One region of the Acidovorax sp. M2(2025) genome, then DNA from elsewhere that is predicted to be linked to it. Evidence: predicted binding sites of a transcription regulator. Region 1 holds the regulator's gene; the other holds the start of a gene.
The links. The regulator HrcA, encoded in region 1, represses chaperone genes, less so after heat shock. The targets are predictions, from matches to a motif close to TTAGCACTCNNNNNNNNNGAGTGCTAA.
Positions count from the first base shown of each region.

Region 2: a site for HrcA is predicted at 1,952-1,978, ahead of ACOYR3_RS19265 (co-chaperone GroES). Genes of this name have one in related genera too.

Region 1 covers NZ_CP186262.1:1,375,673-1,381,679, reverse strand. The annotation lists gene ACOYR3_RS06385 (hypothetical protein) at 1-1,128, opposite strand, end outside; gene hrcA (heat-inducible transcriptional repressor HrcA) at 1,803-2,807, opposite strand; gene ACOYR3_RS06375 (NAD kinase) at 2,836-3,732, shown strand; gene recN (DNA repair protein RecN) at 3,735-5,405, shown strand; gene rapZ (RNase adapter RapZ) at 5,405-6,007, shown strand, end outside.
Region 2 covers NZ_CP186262.1:4,190,086-4,196,092, reverse strand. The annotation lists gene groL (chaperonin GroEL) at 1-1,489, opposite strand, end outside; gene ACOYR3_RS19265 (co-chaperone GroES) at 1,572-1,862, opposite strand; gene ACOYR3_RS19260 (IPTL-CTERM sorting domain-containing protein) at 2,203-4,680, opposite strand; gene argC (N-acetyl-gamma-glutamyl-phosphate reductase) at 4,994-5,932, opposite strand.

The DNA of each region.
Region 1 (6,007 bases):
GTCGTCGCTTTCTTCGATGTACTTCTCGCTGCGCGCCCGCCAATTCGGGACCATGGACGCATTCACGGCATTGCCGATCAAGTGCTTCAGGTACTCGCCATTTCTGTTGGTCTTCGACGTAGTCTGCGCCGAACCGGTAGCCGCCTTTCGGCCATCGTCGTTGAGAAATCGTGCAGCAATGGCCTCTCGATTAAGACGCGGGGTCAACGTGCCTTGCTCCAATCGGGCCTCAGCTTGGGCGTCCCACACGCGCAACCAAAACGGGTGCATCTCTACATGCTTGATGCGTACCCGGCCCGCCTTGCCGGCTGATCTGGCGAAGTCGGATTGGAACGGATCATCTCTCAACGCAGTTTTCCCCGTTTTCCGCCGTGCAGTCATCGGCAAGGGGTCACGCTCCGCTTGTCGTCGCTGCGACGCAAGGTCCCGGGCGGCATCGAATGCGTTTTGAATGGACTCCATCTGAAGCTCCAAGGACGCATCCAGCCGAAGCCGAACCAGGATTTCGTTGGCTCGCACGTAGGTGTTGACGAGCTGTGGCCTATCAGCAGGGGCCGCGTTGGAGATGACGGACACCAAGTGCGACGGCGGGCTGAACAACTCAAGGAGCCGCCGATTCTTCGCCTCACCGAAGGTTGCGCCCGGGCTGGGCAAGAACGCAAGACCCCAAAAATCCATCACCCAGCGGTAGCGATTCATCACAAACCAAGGCTGCCCCGCAGACTCTTGCGCTTCGATGTATGCACCGAGCGTACCGCAGTCCTTTGCAGCGGCTGGCTCACACTTGTGCCCAATCAGTGGGAAATCTCGCCAACCTGGAAACGTGGGATGAGGACGGTCACTAGCGTAGAAGCTGGTGGGACTCTTCTTGTAGAACGATGGGGATTTGATTCCAAATACGTCGAGCTTGTGCATCTGCCAGCGATAACGCGGCGACCGGCGCAAAAGCTCCCATGCAAGCCTCAGGTAGTCTTCGCGTGTGTACTCGTCCAGCGGCTTGACCACTGGATACTGGCTGCTCTTGCGCCAGTCAGCAGCGGGGCCGAATAGGATTTCTGACTCTTCTTCGCCAGCTTCAAAGCGCAGCCACCTGGGGCGATCTGTGGGGCTTGAGGGCGTGCGCGACATCGGTCAATTGTCTTATGAATGGTAGGCCGTGTTGGACTTGAACCAACGACCAAAGGATTCAGGTTGGCGTGAGTTTCCCCACTCCCTGGACTATCTCATCACCCTCGCCGCAGATTGCTCCGCGCGTTAGGGTGCCGGGCGCTCGCGGGGTGCTTATCGGATTGGCTCCTCACACCCTAGTCTCTGCACCTTCTCGCCTACCGGTCCTTCGACCTGCCTTCGGCGAGCTTGGCTCAGGATTGCCGGGCCATTGACTGGCTGACGGTTTCCCTGAGTTCACCCGGTTTTTCCATTGCCGCTTTCACGGCAAGGTCACCATTTCGATGAGTCCTCTGCTCTAACCAACTGAGCTAACGGCCCATTCATAAAACAACTTCAACTCTCTGCGCAGTCAGCGCCCCCGAGGGCCGCCGAAAAACGCCATTTCTCCTTCAGTAGCAAGAACGTAGCAAGCGCCTTCCCGCCAACTTCCTCGGTAGCAATCCGGCGAATTCGCCAGAATGCTGTAAGTGCTTGATTTCAAAGCGTTGGAATCAAGCAACCGGTCCGAAAGAAATCGTCGGTTAATCGCATTGGCCTCTTGATTATGAGTCCTCTGCTCTAACCAACTGAGCTAACGCCCCGGACCATGCTCCAGCGCCATGCAGCGGGGCAAGCGCCGTATTGTAGGGTCTTTACTTGCGGTGGCTGAGGGCGTTGGACACCAGCTTGGAGGTGATGTCGACGATCTGGATCATCCGGTCATAGGGCATGCGCGTCGGACCGATGACCCCCAGCGTACCGACCACCCTCCCGTCAACCTCATACGGTGCGCTGACGACGGACAGCTCTTCAAACGGCACCACTTGGCTCTCGCCGCCGATATAAATGCGCACTCCTTCGGCCTGGCTGGAAATGTCCAGCAGCCGGAGGATCTGGGTCTTTTGTTCAAACAACTCGAAAGCCCGCCGCAGATTGCCCATGTCGCTGGAGAAATCGCTCACGGCCAGCAGATTGCGCTCGCCGGAGATGACGACCTCCTCCTGCGCCGCAGACAGCGCCTCGGAGCCGGCGTTCACTGCGGCGTGCATCAGCGACGCAATCTCGCCCCGCAGCACATCGACTTCGGACCGCAGGCGCTCACGGACCTGTTCCATGGCAAGCCCCGCGTAGTGCGCATTCAGGAAATTGGAGGCCTCGACGAGCTGGGAGGACGAATAGTCCGCGTCCGTAAAGATCACACGGTTCTGGACGTCGCCTTCAGGCGACACGATGATGACCAGAAAGCGCCGCTCGGATAGGCGCAAGAATTCGATGTGGCGGAACACCGAAGTCCGCCGGGGAGCCATCACCACCCCCACAAACTGCGAGAGATTGGACAGCAGTTGCGCGGCGTTGGCGATCACCTTCTGCGGCTGCTCGGGCGCCAGTTGCGGGGCGGTGAGGGGGTCGCGCTGCACGGTCAACATGGTGTCCACGAACAGGCGGTAACCCCTCGCGGTCGGGACCCGCCCGGCCGATGTGTGCGGGCTGGCAATCAGCCCCAGTTCCTCCAGGTCTGCCATCACGTTGCGGATGGTGGCGGGGGAAAGATCCAGCCCCGAAGCACGGGACAACGTGCGCGACCCAACCGGCTGCCCGTCAGCGATGTAGCGCTCGACCAGGGCTTTGAGCAACAACTTGGCACGGTCATCGAGCATGGGATCATTTTAATGATGTAATTTCACGATGACGTCCAAATTCCGCCATGTGGCGCTCATCGGCAAGTACCACGCTTCATCGGCAGGTCCCACAGGAGACAGCTTGCGCCAGGCCCTGGAGGACATTGCGCACCTGCTGGAGCGCCAGGGCTGCGAAGTCGTGCTGGAGGCGGAGACCGCGAGCAACACCGGCATCGCGCACTACCCCGTCCTGACGGCGGATGAGATCGGGTCGCGGTGCGATCTGGGCCTGGTCGTGGGCGGGGACGGCACGATGCTGGGCATCGGCCGGCGGCTCGCGCGCTTCGGCACTCCGCTGATTGGCATCAACCAGGGCCGCCTGGGTTTCATCACAGACATTCCCTTCGATGCCTACCGGACCACCCTGCCGGCCATGCTGCAAGGAGAATACGAGGAAGATCTGCGCCCCCTCATGCACGCCAGGGTTGTGCGGGACGAACGGACCGTGTACGAGGCCCTGGCCATGAACGACGTGGTGGTCAACCGCGGCGCCACCTCTGGCATGGTCGAACTGCGGGTGGAAGTGGGTGGACGCTTTGTGGCCAACCAGCGCGCCGACGGGTTGATCATTTCATCTCCTACGGGCTCGACGGCGTATTCCCTGTCGGCAGGCGGCCCCATGCTCCACCCCTCCATTCCGGGCTGGGTACTGGTGCCCATCGCGCCCCACACCCTGTCCAACCGGCCCATCGTGCTTTCCGATGCCACCGAGGTGGCGGTCGAGGTGGTGAGCGGCCGCGATGTCAGTGCCAATTTCGACATGCAGTCGCTGGCATCCTTGCTGCACGGGGACCGGATCCTGGTCAAGCGCTCCGAGCACTGCGCACGCTTTCTGCACCCTGAAGGCTGGAATTACTTTGCAACACTGCGCAAGAAGCTGCGCTGGAATGAAGGAGGCTCCTGACCATGGCGCTCAGGCGGATCACGCTGCGGGATTTTGTGATCGTCCAGGCCCTGGAACTCGACCTGGCGGCGGGTTTCACGGTGCTGACCGGGGAAACCGGTGCGGGCAAGTCCATTCTGATCGACGCACTGCAGCTCATCCTGGGTTCGCGCGCCGACGCGGGCGTGGTTCGGGACGGTGCCGACAAGGCCGATCTGAGTGCCGAGTTCGACTGCCCGCCCCATGTCCAGCCCTGGCTGGAAGAGGCAGGTTTCGCGCTGGAGGAGGTGCTGCTGTTGCGCCGCACCGTCGACGCCCAGGGGAAAAGCCGCGCATGGATCAACGGCACGCCGGCCACGGCAGGCCAGTTGCGGGCGCTGGGCGACAGCCTGCTGGATATCCACGGCCAGCACGCCTGGCAAAGCCTCACGCGGCCGGAATCGGTGCGCGGACTGCTGGACGCCTTTGCGGGGTTGCAAACGGCCGAAACGACGGCGCGGTGGGCGCAATGGCGTGCAGATCAACAGGCACTGGAACGGGCGCGCATGGCGCAATCCACGCTGCAACAGGAGCGTGAACGTTTGCAGTGGCAGGTCGGCGAAGTGGGCAAGCTTGCGCCCGCAGACGGCGAATGGGACGAACTGGAGGCCCAGCACAAGCGGCTTTCGCACGCACAGGCGCTGCTGGACAGTGCGGAGGGCGCGCTCCAGGTCTTGCAGGACGAGGAGTCGGGTGCGTTAACCGGCCTCACGCGTGCGCATGCGCTGCTGCAAGACCAGGAGCATATCGAGCCGGAGTTCGCCAATCTGGCGGGTATCCTTTCCTCCAGCCTGGCCCAGGCGAACGATGTGGTGCATTCGCTGCAGATGTACCTTCGGCATGCAGAGATCGATCCGCAGCGTATGGCCGAACTCGACAGCCGGATCTCGCTGTGGATGGCCTTGGCACGCCGCTACAAGCGGCCGCCTGCAGAGTTGCCCGCCCTGCTATCCAATTGGAAAAACGAGCTGCTGGCCCTGGATGCCGCCACCGACCTCGAGCAGTTGGAGAGCGCCGAGGCCGCCAGCGCCAAAGCCTACCAGGCTGCCGCGCGCGCACTGTCCCTGGGCCGTGCCAAGGCCGCCCCCAAGCTGTCGGCTGCCATTACAAAGGCGATGCAGGGCTTGGGCATGGAAGGCGGCAAGTTCGAGGTTGCGGTGTCCAAGGCGCCCGAACCAGCCTCTCACGGAATCGACGATGTTGCGTTTCTGGTGGCCGGCCATCCCGGCACGACACCCAAGCCGGTCGGCAAGGTGGCCTCGGGGGGCGAGCTCTCGCGCATTTCACTCGCCATTTCCGTGACGACCAGTGAATTGGGGGTCGCCCCCACCCTCATTTTTGATGAAGTTGATTCCGGCGTGGGCGGCGCGGTGGCGGAAACCGTGGGCCAGCTGATGCAGCGCCTGGGCGTGGACCGGCAGGTGCTCGCTGTCACGCATTTGCCCCAGGTGGCGGCCTGCGCGCACCATCACCTCAAGGTCTCCAAGCAAAAGAGCGACAAAGGCACTACCAGCACGGTGGCGTTGGTGGAAGGCGATGCGCGGGTTGCGGAAGTCGCGCGCATGCTGGGCGGAGGGAAGTCCACCAGCACCACGCTGGCCCACGCACGCGAAATGCTCGATCTGGCGGCAGTGGCGCCTCAAGGGATCCACTGATGGCACTCGAAATCGTGTTGATTACCGGCATGTCCGGTTCCGGAAAATCCGTCGCGCTGCACGCGCTGGAAGATGCCGGCTACTACTGCGTGGACAACCTGCCGCCGGAGCTGCTTCCCGCCTTTGTTGCACTGGAGCACCGCCACCATGGCAACCGCGTGGCCATTGCGATGGACGTGCGCAGCGCAACCTCCTTGCACCAAGTGCCCCAGGAACTGCGGCGCCTGCGCAGCCAGGGGGTTTCGGTGCAATCCATCTTCCTGGATGCCACCATCGACACGCTGGTGCGGCGTTTTTCGGAAACACGGCGGCGCCACCCTCTTTCGAACGATGAGCTCCAGGAGGGACGGCGGGCACTGGTGCAGATCATCGAGCTGGAGCGGGAACTGCTGGCCGAACTGCGGGAACAGGCGCACGTGATCGACACAAGCACGATACGGGCTTCCCAGCTGCAGAGCTACGTCAAGAGCCTGCTGGCCACCACCCACGGGCAGATGACACTGGTGTTCCAGTCTTTTGCGTTCAAGCGGGGCATTCCCATGGACGCTGACTATGTGTTTGACGTGCGCATGCTCCCCAATCCGCACTACGAGCCTTCGCTG
Region 2 (6,007 bases), 2.1 Mb from region 1:
TCGGGTCCAGGATACCCATTTCGATCATGTCGCCGTAGGTGTCGTTGGCGGCGTTGAAGCCGTAGTTGCCCTTGCCGTTCAGCACGGCGTTCACCACCACCGAAGGCTCGCCGCCGGCGTTGTAGACGATCTCGCGCAGGGGGGCTTCGATGGCCTTCAGGATCAGCTTCACGCCGGCGTCCTGGTCGGCGTTGTCGCCCTTGATGTCACCAGCAGCCTGGCGTGCGCGCAGCAGGGCCACGCCACCGCCGGCCACGATGCCTTCTTCCACTGCAGCGCGGGTGGCGTGCAGGGCGTCTTCCACGCGGGCCTTCTTTTCCTTCATTTCGACTTCGGTCGCAGCGCCGACCTTGATCACTGCCACGCCGCCGGCCAGCTTGGCCACGCGCTCTTGCAGCTTTTCACGGTCGTAGTCGCTGGTCGCTTCTTCGATCTGGATGCGGATTTGCTTCACGCGGGCTTCGATGTCGGCAGCAGCGCCAGCACCGTCGATGATGATGGTGTTTTCCTTGCCCACTTCGATGCGCTTGGCTTGGCCCAGGTCGGCCAGCGTGACCTTTTCCAGGGACAGGCCCACTTCTTCAGCGATGACCTTGCCGCCCGTCAGGATGGCGATGTCTTCCAGCATGGCCTTGCGGCGGTCGCCGAAGCCAGGAGCCTTCACGGCCACGACCTTCAGGATGCCGCGGATGGTGTTGACCACCAGCGTTGCCAGGGCTTCGCCCTCGACTTCTTCGGCAATGATCAGCAGGGGACGGCCGGCCTTGGCGACTTGTTCCAGCGTGGGCAGCAGGTCGCGGATGTTGCTGATCTTCTTGTCGAACAGCAGCACGAAGGGGTTGTCCAGCAGGGCGGCCTGCTTTTCGGGGTTGTTGATGAAGTAGGGCGACAGGTAGCCGCGGTCGAACTGCATGCCTTCGACGACATCCAGCTCGTTTTGCAGCGACTTGCCGTCTTCCACGGTGATCACGCCTTCCTTGCCGACCTTGTCCATGGCGTCAGCAATGATCTGGCCGATGGATGCGTCGGAGTTGGCGGAGATCGAACCCACTTGGGCGATTTCCTTGGAGGTGGTGGTGGGCTTGGAAGCCTTCTTCAGCTCTTCCACCAGGGCGGCCACGGCCTTGTCGATGCCGCGCTTCAGATCCATGGGGTTCAGGCCGGCGGCCACGTACTTGGAGCCTTCGCGCACGATGGCCTGGGCCAGCACGGTGGCGGTGGTGGTGCCGTCACCAGCGTTGTCGCTGGTCTTGGAGGCCACTTCCTTCACGAGCTGGGCGCCCATGTTCTGCAGCTTGTCCTTGAGTTCGATTTCCTTGGCCACGGACACACCGTCCTTGGTCACGGTGGGGGCGCCGAACGAGCGCTCCAGCACCACGTTGCGGCCCTTGGGGCCCAGGGTCACCTTGACCGCGTTGGCCAGGATGTTCACGCCTTCAACCATGCGTGCGCGGGCTTCGCCGCCGAAAACTACGTCTTTTGCTGCCATGTTTGGAGCTCCTGAAAATTTGAATCAAATGGGCCGCCAGCGCTTATTCAGCAAGCGCGAGCAGCTATGAAATTGGGAGTAATTACTTCTCGACGACCGCGAACAGGTCGTCTTCCTTCATCACCAGCAGTTCGTCGCCATTGACCTTGACGGTCTGGCCCGAGTACTTGCCGAACAGAACGCGGTCGCCGACCTTCACGTTCAGGGCGATCAGTTCGCCCTTGTCATTCTTCTTGCCGGGACCTACGGCCAGCACTTCACCTTGATCGGGCTTTTCAGCAGCGTTGTCAGGGATCACGATGCCCGAAGCGGTCGTGGTTTCGCTTTCGATACGCTTGACGATCACGCGATCGTGCAGAGGGCGAAGGTTCATTGCATTGCTCCTGTGTGAGAAAAAAGCCTGGGAATTCGGACACCCGGAAAGCCCGGGTACCATCAAAAGCTACAGCAGGTGTCGTGTTGTTAGCACTCGACCGCAGCGAGTGCTAATGATACGGGCATTTGTGGCAGTTTCAAGACCATGCCGCGGCCGGCCGGCCAAACTGCGGCGCGACCCACATCCCCATGAGGCCATGCCGCCCCCCCGGCTGGCTTGCGCGCAGGGCGGCAGCAACCCTTCGTCGCTGGCAGCAGGGCGGCAACGAGGCGCGCGGTTGCCAATGTTCCCTGTGCATCAAATCGTCCTGCAGCGCTTGCGCAGCAAGCGCTGGCCGCTATCGTTGCGAGAGCGCCCGACGGCGCACCGCCGCCAGCCCCCCCGCCAGCAGCGAAAGCAGCGCCAGCGCCCAGGGGCCGAGCGCGGGGACGGCCTGCGGGGCCAGCAGCACGGGCAGGCCGGGGTCGGTGATCTGGTGGGGCACGGAGTCGCTGTCGCCCATGCCGCCATCGGCCAGGGTGAAGGTCACGCTCAGGCCGTCGGGCGCAAACTGCGCGCCGGGCAGCGCATACCAGTGCGGCTGCGCGCAGGCAGCGCCGGTGCAGCCCAGCCCGTCGGGGCTGGGGCCGTATTTGTAATACATGGCCCCCTGCGGCACGGGGGTGGTGAAGTGCACGGTCACTTGCGCATCGCCATGGCCAGCGGCACGCCCCAGCACCAGCCCCAGCGGCGCGTGCACCGCCCGCACATGGGGCAGCAAGGGTGCGGGCAAGGCGGAGGCGAAGGCGGCGCTGCGGATCTCCCAGCCGTTCGCGCTGTCCACCTCCACCGCACCCAGATTGCCGTTGCCACCCGCGCCCTGCCACGGTGCGCTGCACTGCTGCGCCGCACCGCCATGTTCACCGCTGCACTGCCACGTGTATTGGCCGCTGGCGGATAGCACGGCACCTGCCGTGCCCGTGGCGCACAGATTCGCGCTGGGCTTGAAGGCTGCAGCGTCGTTGGCCGCTGAGCCGCAGGTGGCATCGAGCGGGTCGCGGGTGAAAGTGGCGCTCACGCTGCGCGGCGCGGTCACGTTGGTGAGCTGGCAGATGCCCGTGCCCGAGCAATCGCCCGTCCAGCCGGTGAAGTGGTAGCCCGTATCGGGCGTGGCCGTGCAGCTTGCATCCTGGCCGTGGGTGACGGGGTTGGGCGTGCAGGTGACTGTGCCTTTGGAGGGGGAGGGGGCAATGCCGATGGAATAGGTGTTGAGCACAAACATGGCGCTCACGCTGCGCGGCGCGGTCACGTTGGTGAGCTGGCAAGTGCCCGTGCCCGAGCAATCGCCCGTCCAGCCGGTGAAGTGGTAGCCCGTATCGGGCGTGGCCGTGCAGCTTGCATCCTGGCCGTGGGTGACGGGGTTGGGTGCGCAGGTGACTGTGCCGTTGGCGGCGGTAGGGGTGGCGATGGCGTGGGTGTCGGGCGCGAAAGTGGCCGAGATGGCAAGCGGCCGGGTCACGCTGGGGAAATAGCACGTGGGGCTGCTGCCAGAGCCTGCGCAATCGCCCGACCAGCCGACGAAGTGGTGGTCAGGCAAGGGTGTGGCGGCGCACATGGTGGTTTGGCCGTGGGGCACGGGGCTGGGGGTGCAGCTGACCATGCCGCCGCTGACCGGGGCGATGCTGATGCCGTGGGTGGTGAACTGGAAGGTGGCGCTTACGTACTGCGGGCTGGTGACGTTGGTGAGCTGGCATGGCCCGGTGCCAGCGCCGGTGTTCTGACAGTCACCCAGCCAGCCGATGAACTGATGGCCAGGGTTGGGCATGGCGGTGCAGTTGGCAGTCCCGCCGTGGGGCACGGGGTTGGGCGTGCAGGTGACCATGCCGTCGGTGGCGGAAGTGGCGATGGCGTAGGTGTTGGGCGTAAAGACGGCGCTGACGGTGCAGTCGCTGTAAATCACCCCCGTGGTGAATGTGCTGCCCACCAGCGCGCCGTTGCAGCCGCTGGCCGAGGCGGTGTGATTCGGCGGGATGGTCAGGTGGAACGTGGCCGTCTGCCCGCCGGTGACCAAGAAGCCCGCAGGGATGCTGCCGCCGCCGCTGGCTTGGGTTTGGACGGTGTAGCCGCGCGGCGCGCTGCATTGGGCGTTGCCACCGCCCGCCAGGCCCAGGCACTGCCATGCGAATTGGCTGGGGCCTTGGGCGACGGTGTCCAGCGTGCCTGCGGCGCACGCGGCAGTGCCTGTGGGTGCGGTGGCGATGGCGCTGACGCCATGGGCGCTGCCGCAGGCGCCTGCGACGGGCGGCTGTGTGCCTTGGATGCGCATGCCGAAGGTGATTAGCTTGCTGGGGCTCCATTTGGTGCCGTTGTCGGTTGTCTGGGCCAGCCCGCTGGAATCACTGTGCAGTTGTGTTTGTATGGTGCTGTAGTCCGGGTAGACCATGGTCGGGGTGCGCATCACCACCCATGCCAAGTTGCCCGCTGCAACGACGTGGTTGCCGGAGAAGCTGCGCAGGCCGGCAATGGTCGCATCGGGCGCAAAGGGGGTGCATGGACCGGCGTAGGGCGTGGCGCTGGCTGGGGAGGTGTCACACACCTCCACCTGCAGGCCATTGAAGATGTCCACCGCAATCTGCACGGATTCAATGCGCATGGGCGTGGGGTTCACGGGGATGCGGTTGGCGAAGCGGCGGTCGGTGTAGAAGGTGCTCGACTCGCTCAACGACATCGTCCCGGTGGTGGAGCCAAGGTTGTCGAACAGAACGTCCGCACCAGCAGACACGGAAGCCGCCGCTGTCAGCAGCAGCGAGGCAATCCGAAGGGCAAGGGTTTTCATGGCGATGGGGTGGGTGGGCGGAACGGCGTTCCACCCAGCCGCGATCGGCCATGAAAAATGCTTCCAGCGCTTGTGTATCAAGCGCTGGAAGCTATCTTTATGGAAGCATGCGGCACGGGTGGGTGCGCACGGCCGGCGATCTTGCGGGCGCGCAGCCCGGGCGGCTTGACTGTGCGTTCTGCAGCGCTTGACAGGCCGTTTCAGACGTGCAGGCTGAGCAGCCGGTCGGCGTGCTCGGCCGGCGCGGGGGTGGAGGGCGTGGGCGGCGCCATGCGGCGTCGCCGGCTGAGAGCGCCTGGCACGCGCTCTGGCATCAGGCCGCACCACCCAGCATCAGGTCCAGGTTCTGCACGGCTGCCCCCGAGGCGCCCTTGCCCAGGTTGTCAAACACGGCGCTCAGCAGCACCTGGCCGTGCCGGGCGTTGCTGAACACGCCCAGCTGCAACCGGTTGGTGCCGTTCAGAGCCTGCGGGTCCAGGTGCTCGGCCGCTGCGGCGGTGGCGGAGGGCATCACCTCGACAAAGCGGGCGTCGGCGTAGTGCTGCTGCAGGCAGGCGCGCAGGTGCTCGCCTTGCGTGCCCGGCGCGAGCTGCCGCAGGTGCAGCCCGATGGTCAGCACGATGCCCTGGCGGAATGCGCCGTACGAGGGCAGGAAAAACGGGCGCTGCGACAGCCCGGCATGTTGCGCGATCTCGGGCGTGTGCTTGTGCTCCAGTTGCAGCCCATAGACCTGGAAGGCGGGCGCGTGGGCTGCCTCGGGGCCTTCGTGCGCTTGCACGCGGGCCCGCCCACCGCCGGAGTAGCCCGACACCGCATGGATGTTGAGCGCATGGTCGGCAGGCAGCAAGCCGGCCTGCACCAGGGGCCGCAGCAGGGCGACGGCGCCTGTGGGGTAGCAGCCGGGGTTGCTGACGCGCTGCGCGCTGGCGATGCGCGCGGCCTGCGCAGCGTCCATTTCCGGAAAGCCATAGACCCATTGCGCGTCCGTGCGGTGGGCCGAGCTGGCGTCGATCACGCGCACGGCGGGGTTGCGGATGGCGGCCACGGCGTCGCGGGCTGCAGCATCGGGCAGGCACAGGATGGCGATGTCGCAGCTGTTGAGGGCTTCGGCGCGGCGCGTGGGGTTCTTGCGGTCGGCCTCGGGCAGTGTCAGCAGCTGCAGGTCGGTGCGGCCGTGCAGGCGCTGGTGGATTTGCAGGCCGGTGGTGCCTTGGTCGCCGTCAATGAAAACGAGGGGCTGGTTGGTAGTCATGGTGCGGATTCCTGGCGTGGGGGATGCGGAATCTTCGGCGCCGGCCTAAACTTTGAAAAGTTGAATTTCACAAAC